2 regions of the Frigoribacterium sp. MCBA15_019 genome follow, and region 2 is predicted to be linked to the other one. Evidence: predicted binding sites of a transcription regulator. Region 2 holds the regulator's gene; the other holds the start of a gene.

What was found. The regulator LexA, encoded in region 2, represses DNA repair genes until DNA is damaged. The targets are predictions, from matches to a motif close to TCGAACANNTGTTCGA.
Region 1: the regulator LexA is predicted to act here: its motif matches at 2,636-2,651, upstream of BIV04_RS02475 (DNA polymerase III subunit alpha).

What each region holds. Positions count from the first base shown of each region.
Region 1 is NZ_MJGS01000001.1:521,480-525,631, reverse strand. It holds gene BIV04_RS02475 (DNA polymerase III subunit alpha) at 1-2,596, opposite strand, end outside; gene BIV04_RS02470 (aromatic acid exporter family protein) at 2,730-4,022, shown strand.
Region 2 is NZ_MJGS01000021.1:81,194-85,345, reverse strand. It holds gene BIV04_RS15220 (histidinol-phosphate transaminase) at 1-765, opposite strand, end outside; gene BIV04_RS15215 (LysM peptidoglycan-binding domain-containing protein) at 867-1,235, opposite strand; gene lexA (transcriptional repressor LexA) at 1,508-2,221, shown strand; gene hflX (GTPase HflX) at 2,321-3,868, opposite strand; gene BIV04_RS15200 (class I SAM-dependent methyltransferase) at 3,945-4,152, shown strand, end outside.

The DNA of each region.
Region 1 (4,152 bases), on a different contig from region 2:
GTCGCGCCTCGGTCAGCAGCAGCCGTTTCGGGTACATGCCGGGATCGTGGGTGAGGATGCCGGCCAGGAACTCGGCCGGGTAGTGGGTCTTCAGCCAGGCGCTCTGGTAGGTCGGCAGGGCGAACGCGGCCCCGTGGGCCTTGCAGAAGCCGAACGACCCGAACCCCTTGAGCGCGGCCCAGATGCGGTCGACCGCGGCGTCGTCGAAGCGTCGCCTCCCGGTCGCGGGGTCGAGGTTGCCCCGGGTGCGCTCGCGGAAGGTGGCTTCGAGCGCGTCGTCGTCGCCCTTGCCCATGTGTCGCCGGATCTCGTCGGCCTCGGCGAGCGACACCTGCATCGTCGCCTCGAGGATGCGCAGCACGTGCTCGTGGTAGATGACCACCCCGTAGCTGTCGTCGAGGAACGACGCGAAGCTCGGGTGCAGGTAGTCGGGCTGCTGGAACCCGTGCTTGGTGTCGAGGAACGGCGCGATCATGTTGCCCTTCATCGGGCCGGGGCGGAACAGCGAGATGTCGGCGATCAGGTCTTCGTAGCGGTCGGGCTGCATCTTGCCGATCAGCTCGCGCTGCCCGGGGCTCTCGATCTGGAACATGCCGAGCGTGTGCGTGGTGCGGATCGCCTCGAAGGTGGGTTCGTCGTCGTGGGGGATCTCGTCGAGCTCGATGCGGCCCTGACGGTTCACGTAGGGGACGTCGACCGGCAGGGCGCCGGCCAGGGCGGCACGCGGGCCGTTCACGCGTTCGATCTCGTCGAGGGCGTAGGCGAGCGAGCTCTGCATGCGGACGCCGAGGACGTCGAGCTTGAGCAGGCCGGCGTCGTTCATGTCGTACTTGTCGAACTGGCTCATCGGCAGGCCGATGCCGCTCGGTTGGACGGGGGTCGTGCTGAGCAGGTCGGAGTCGCCGAGGATCACCCCGCACGGGTGCATCGAGATGTGCCGGGGCAGACGGTCGAGCCGTTCGCTGAGGTCGACGAGCAGGTCGATCTGGTCGTTGCTGCGGGCGAGCTCGGCGATCTCGCGCAGTTCGGGTTTCTCGGCCATCGCGGTGCGCAGGTCGCGGGCGTTCGACCGCCAGACGTTCTTGGCCACGAGGTCGATCTGCTCGTCGTCGAGCCCCAGTGCGAGACCGGCGTCGCGCACCGCACCGCGCCCGCGGTAGGTGGACTGCATCGACATGAGCGTGACCCGGTTGCTGCCGTACCGGTCGAAGATCGCCCGGTAGACCTCGTGCCGCCGGGCCGCCTCGACGTCGATGTCGATGTCGGGCAGGGTCTCGCGCTTGTTGCCGAGGAACCGTTCGAACAGCAGGTCGTGCTCGATCGGGTCGACGTTCGAGATGCGCAGCAGGTAGGTGACGAGGCTGCCGGCACCGGAACCCCGCGCCGCGTTGCGCACCCGCAGGTCGCGCATCAGTGCCGAGACGTCGGCCACGGTGAGGAAGTACCCGGCGAAGCCGAACCCGGTGATGATGCCGAGTTCGTAGCGCATGCGGTCCTCGACCTTGTCGCGCAGGGCCCGGTCGGCGTCGCCGAAGCGTTCGGTGACACCGGCCTGGGCCTGCCGGAACAGCGCCTGGTCGGGGTCGCCGTCGACGCCGATCGCGCTGAGCTCGGGCACCTTCGGGCGGCCCCAGCCGAGGTCGGCGACGGGGTCGAGCCGGCACCGGTCGGCCAGGCGCTCGGTCGCGGCGAGCATCTCGTCGCCGGCGCTGCGGGGCAACGACGAGGCGTCGCTCACCAGACGGGCCAGCCGGCGCATCTCGGCAGGGGCCTTGAGGTACGCCTGGGCGTTCGGCTGCGGCCGGAACGAGCCGAGCGCGGCCAGGTGGCCGGCCGAGTCGAGCACGTCGGCCGTGACGGCCTCGTCGGGGTCGAGGTACCGCACGGCGTTCGTGAGCACGGCGGGCACCCCGACGTGGTCCGCGAGCTCGAGCATGCGTGCCGCGTGCCGGATGCTGCGGCTCTCGCCCGGCTCGGTCAGATGGCAGACCACCTCGACCACCACCCCGCCCGGCAGCGTCGCCGCCCAGTCGGCGAGGGACGCCGCGGCCTCGGTGTGCCGACCCGCCTGGACCAGCCGACCCACGTCGGAGTCGGGCCCCAGCAGCACGGTCGCCGCCGGCTCGGTCTCGCCCTGGACGAAGCCCCGTACCCGGGACCGGGCGATGGTCGCCACGCTGTTGGCACTTCCGCTGGCGCGACGGGTGGCCCGACCGTGCGACGCGCTGATCAGCCGACACAGCGCCGCCCACCCCGCCTTCGCCGGCCCGCCGCCCCGCGCCCCGTGCGCGAGCACCACGATGCGGTCGACCCCGCCGGCAGCACCCCCGCCTCCGTCGGGACCCCCGCCGTCCGCACCACCGCCCACGACCCCCTCGCGGTCGTCCCGGCAGCCCAGCTCGACCCCGACGATCGGGTCGACGCCAGCCGTCCGACAGGCCCCGACGTGCCGGATCGCCCCGTACAGCCCGTCACGGTCGGTGATCGCCGCCGCGTCGGCACCCGCCGCGACGGCGGCGTCGACGAGCGCCTTCGGGTGCGCCGTGCCGTGGTGGGCGCTGAACGCCGACGCGACGCGCAGGTGGGTGAAGCTCATGGTCGGTACCTCGGGCTGCTGAACCCCCGGCCGGGTCGTTCGAACAGGTGTTCGACCAGTGTACGTCGCTCCGATCGTGCCGTCCCACCGCCGGGCCCACCCGCGGCGTCGCGTGGCCTGTCATCATCGGGGCATGCCCGATCGACGCCCCACTCCGCCCGATCGCCGGGCCGCCCTGCGTCGTGACGCCCGCACCGCGACCCACTGGACACGCGTCCTGCTGGCCCAGCCGCGCCTCCTGCTCGCCGTGAAAACGGCGCTCGCCGCGGCCCTCGCCTACTGGATCGCGCCGCGGGTGCCCGGCGTCGCGGCCGACTACCCCTACTACGCGCCGCTCGGCGCCGTGATCGCGATGTACCCGACGATCAAGAGCTCGCTCCGCCAGGGGCTCCAGGTGCTCCTCGGCCTGGTCGTCGGCATCGGCCTCGCCACGGCAGTCTTCGCGCTGCAGGACGGACAGCCCGGGGTGCTCGCCGTGGCACTCGTCGTCGGGGTCGGCGTGCTCGTGGCGGGCATCCGCTGGCTCGGTGCCGGACGCGACTGGGTGCTGACCGCCGGGCTCTTCGTCCTGCTGCTCGGCGGCGCGAACGCCGAGGCGTACTCGCTGGGCTACATCGTCCAGATCGGGGTCGGCGTCGTCATCGGCGTCGTGGTCAACCTGGTGCTCGTGCCGCCGCTCTACGCCTCGCGCGCCGAGGCCCGCCTCACCCGGGTGAAGGACTCCCTCGCCGACCGGGCCGACGAGATCGCCGGCGTCTTCGAGACGCCCTGGCCCCTCGAGGACGACGAGTGGGAGCGACGCGTGGGCGTCCTGCCGAGCACCCTCCGCCGCGTGCGCGAGACCGTCGCGTACGCGGACGAGTCCCGGCACATGAACCCGCGGTGGATGCTCCGCCGCCGCGACCTCGGGCAGGAGTACGCCGACCTCGCCACGTACGAGCGCGTCTCGTTCCACCTGCAGGACGTCGCCGAGGTCTCGGGCATCCTCGGCCGTCGGATCGGCCGCCAGATCGGCATGCCCGACGACCTCGCGCCCGACGTCGCCCACGCCGTGCACGGCGTCGCCACCGTGATCCGGCGCCACGGGACCGAGGACGTCGACGCGTTCACCGACGCCCGGCGCCGCGTCGCCGATCTCTGGGACGCCGTCGACCACCATCGCGACCGCCCGACCACCGACACGAGCGGCGGAGTCTCCATCGCCGTCTCGCTCGGGCGCATCATCGCCGCGCTTGACCCCGACGACACCACGGCACCCCGCCCCGAGGACGACGCCGCCGAGGAGGCGCGCGCGGCGGACGACGACGACACCGGCGGCCGGGTGGGCGGCACCGACAGCACGGGGCCGGTCGACGACGACAGCGCGCCCCGCGACACCGCCCCGCACGACACCGTGCAGGACGGCGACGCCGACCCTGCCCGCTGACCCCGATACGGCGCTCACCCCTGGGGAGCAGTACGGTTGACCGGGCACCGGCGCCGAGACGCGACCCGTGCCCTCCGCGGCCGGGGCGGTCGACGGGAATGCCCGTCCCCCCTGTGCGTTGACACCCGTG
Region 2 (4,152 bases):
GAGGTGGTACGGGAGGCGTACGAGACGCAGCGCGTCGGCCACGGCCGGGTGCGCGGCCAGGTAGCCGACCCGGGCACCGGCGAACGCGAACGCCTTGCTCATCGTGCGGGACACGACCAGCCGTTCGCGACCTGCCAGCAGGGTCAGTGCCGTCGGCTGATCGGCCGGCATGAACTCGGCGTAGGCCTCGTCGACGAAGACGATGCCGTCCGTGGCGTCGTAGGCAGCCTGGATCGTGGCGAGATCGAGGGGGGTGCCCGTGGGGTTGTTCGGTCCGCAGAAGAAGACGATGTCGGGACGGGTGCGTTCGATCTCGGAGACCGCGGTCTCGGGTGAGATGCGGAACCCCTCGTCACGGCGACCCTCGACCCATCGACTGCCGGTGCCCGTGGCGATGATCGAGTGCATCGAGTAGGTGGGAGGAAACCCCAGGACGGAGCGGCCCGGGCCGCCGAAGGCCTGGAGGAGCTGCTGGATGACCTCGTTGGAGCCGTTCGCCGCCCAGATGTTGTCTCGGGTGAGACCGTGCCCGAGGTAAGCCGCCAGCGAGTCACGCAGCGTCGTGAACTCGCGATCGGGGTACCGGTTGACGTCGAGGACCGCCCGGGCCACCGATTCGACGATGTCGCGAGCGACGTCTTCGGGAATGGGATGCGTGTTCTCGTTGACGTTGAGAGCGACCGGGACCTTCTTCTGGGGAGCGCCGTACGGCGTCAGTCCCCGGAGATCGTCACGGATGGGTAGGTCGTCGAGACTGAAGGACACCCCACCATCGTACGGGCGGGCCGACGGTGTGTCGGGTCGTTCGCCGTCGCGCAGACACGACGCCGACGGGCCGGACCGCCCACCTCGCCGGCGACGGTGCTTCAGCGAGCGTACTGAGCGGGGACGGCGAGGCTCTGACCGGCGGAGACCTCGGCGCTCGGAAGGTTGTTGAGCGAGACGAGGTCGGCGATGACGTCGCGAGGATCGGCATCGGGGTCGATCTCTGACGCGACCTGCCAGAGCGTCTCGCCACCGTCGACGGTCACGTGCTGGAACTCGGTGCGACCCGTCGTGTCGGACGCGACGGCGCCGCCTCCGTTGAGGACGAGCGCGCCTGCCACGACGACGAGCGGGACCGCCACGAGCGCGGCGACGACCGCACGACCCCGCCGGGTGATGCGCAGGCGCGTGCGCACGACTCGGGTCGAGTCGACGGGGGACGCAACTGCTGATGCTGAGGTGACGCTCATGAGGTGGTCCTTTCACCTTGGAAGACAGGGGACGAGTTCGTGCCCGGCACTCGGCCGGGAATGCCGGACACGAAGACGTGTTCCGAACATACATTCGATTGCTGACGCTTTCAACCCCTGCGATGGGTAATCCAGGTCGAAATCGATCCGGATCAGAGAGGAAGAACGCGACACACTCGAACATGTGTTTTGTCGACACCGCCTGATCGGATACGGTTTCGATCGGTGGTAGGAGTCAAACAGGGACCACCGACATCGACGGCAGGAGACCCATGAGCGACCCGAAGCGCACCCCGCAGGCGGCCCCCGACGCCCCCCGTCAGCTCGATCCCGGCGTCCTCCCCCGCAAGGAGTTGACGGCGAAGCAAGCGTCGATCCTCGCCGCGATCACCGAGAGCATCGGTCACCGCGGGTATCCCCCGAGCATGCGCGAGATCGGCGACGCCGTCGGCCTCAAGTCCCTGTCGAGCGTCACGCACCAGCTCAACCAGCTCGAACTCGCCGGCAAGATCCGCCGTGACCCGAACCGACCCCGAGCCCTCGAGGTCCTCGTGGATGCCACGGCGCCGACGGCTCCCCCGTCGACCGTCTTCACGACGAGTGACGACGGCGACACGGCTCACGTCCCCATGGTGGGACGGATCGCGGCCGGCATCCCCATCACGGCCGAGCAGCAGATCGAGGACGTGATGCCGCTGCCACGACAACTCGTCGGCAAGGGTGAACTGTTCATGCTGCGGGTGGTCGGAGACTCGATGATCGACGCGGCGATCTGCGACGGGGACTGGGTCGTCGTGCGGCAGCAGCAGGACGCCGAGAACGGTGACATCGTCGCGGCCATGCTCGACGACGAGGCGACCGTCAAGGTGTTCCGCCAGCGAGACGGCCACACCTGGCTGCTTCCCCGGAACAGCGCGTTCGAGCCCATCGTCGGCGACCACGCACAGATCGTCGGCAAGGTCGTCGCCGTCCTGCGGTCGGTCTGACGAACGCACCACCCACTTACGCGCCACCCGGCACACGACGAAGCGCCGACCACCTCGAGGTGGTCGGCGCTTCGTCGTGTGACGACCCGGGGCTCGGCGTCAGCGACCGACGCCCACGGGTGCGACATAGGGCGTGAGCCCGGCGACGTCACTCGGGTAGACCCGGGCGTGGACCCGGGTGCCTTCTTCTTCGTAGTCGGTGCTGACGATGCGTCCGGAGTCGTGCAGGTGCGAGACCACGTCGCCGCGGTCGTACGGCACCAGCAGGTCGAGCTCGATCTCGGGTTCGGGCAGCACGGCCGCGATGCGGGCGAGCAGGTCGTCGATGCCCTCACCCGTCCGAGCCGAGACGAAGACCGCCGTCGGTTCGAGACTGAGCAGGACGAGACGCTGGTCGTCGTCGACGAGGTCGCTCTTGTTGAAGACGACGATCTCGGCGATGTCGCGACCGTCGACCTCGGCGATGACGTCCCGGACGGTCGCGAGCTGAGCGGCAGGGTCGGGGTGCGACCCGTCGACGACGTGCACGATGACGTCGGATGCCTCGACCTCTTCGAGCGTCGACCGGAACGCCTCGACCAGCTGGTGAGGCAAGTTGCGCACGAATCCGACCGTGTCCGCGTACGTGAAGGGACGACCGTCCGCCGTCACGCTCTTGCGGACCGTCGCGTCGAGGGTGGCGAACAACGCGTTCTCGACCAGGACGCCCGCGCTGGTGAGCCGGTTGAGCAGGCTGGATTTGCCCGCGTTGGTGTAGCCCGCGATGGCGACCGTGGGCACCTCGTTGCGGTCGCGGTTGGCCCGCTTGGCGTCGCGGGCCGGCTTCATCTCTTTGATCTGTTTGCGGAGCCGGGCCATGCGGGTGTGGATGCGGCGCCGGTCGAGCTCGATCTTGGTTTCACCAGGCCCGCGGCTGCCCATTCCGGCACCCGCGCCTCCGACTTGCCCACCGGCCTGGCGCGACATCGACTCGCCCCAACCGCGGAGGCGCGGCAGGAGGTACTCGAGCTGGGCGAGTTCGACCTGCGCCTTGCCCTCGCGGCTCTTGGCGTGCTGGCTGAAGATGTCGAGGATCACGGCGGTGCGGTCGATGACCTTCACCTTGACGACGTCTTCGAGGGCGCGCCGCTGGCTGGGGGCCAGTTCGGTGTCGGCGATGACGGTGTCGGCACCGAGGGCGGCGACCGTCCCCCGGAGCTCTTCGGCTTTGCCCTTGCCCAGGTAGGTGCTCGGGTCGGGATTCGGTCGTCTCTGCAGCAGCCCGTCGAGGACGACGGCACCCGCCGTCTCGGCGAGGGCGGCGAGCTCACGCAGGGAGTTCTCGGCGTCGGACATCGAACCCTGCGAGTACACGCCGATGAGGACGACGTTCTCGAGGCGCAGTTGGCGGTACTCGACCTCGGTGACGTCCTGCAGTTCGGTCGAGAGGCCCGCCACGCGGCGGAGGGCCTGGCGGTCGTCGCGCTCCGACTGGTCGCCGTCGGAGCCGCCGTCGTCGTGGAGCGATCGGGTCTGGATGGCCTGGGCCGGCGAGAAGACGGTGTAACCGGAGGCCCTCTGGGCCGCACGATCGAGGACGCGCGCGACGACGTCGTCGGGCTGGTCGTTCCGCTCGGAGTCAAGCGGTGTCGTGGTGTGGTCTGTCATCGGGGTGATACTAACCCTTTCGGTGTGCGGAGAGCAGGGAACGAACCCCCTGCTGATGTTCGGTAGGTTGGCGAGCATGGCCAGCGACCACTACTTCTCACCCCAGCCCGGCAGCGCGGCCAAGCCCAGGACGATCGACGTCGTCCTCGCGGGCCGTGAGTTGACGTTGACCACGGCCGCGGGAGTGTTCAGCCCGGGTCGCGTCGACCCGGGCACGTCGGTGCTGCTGGCGGGCGCGCCGACGCCGCCGAGGGCGGGCCATCTGCTGGACGTCGGGTGCGGAT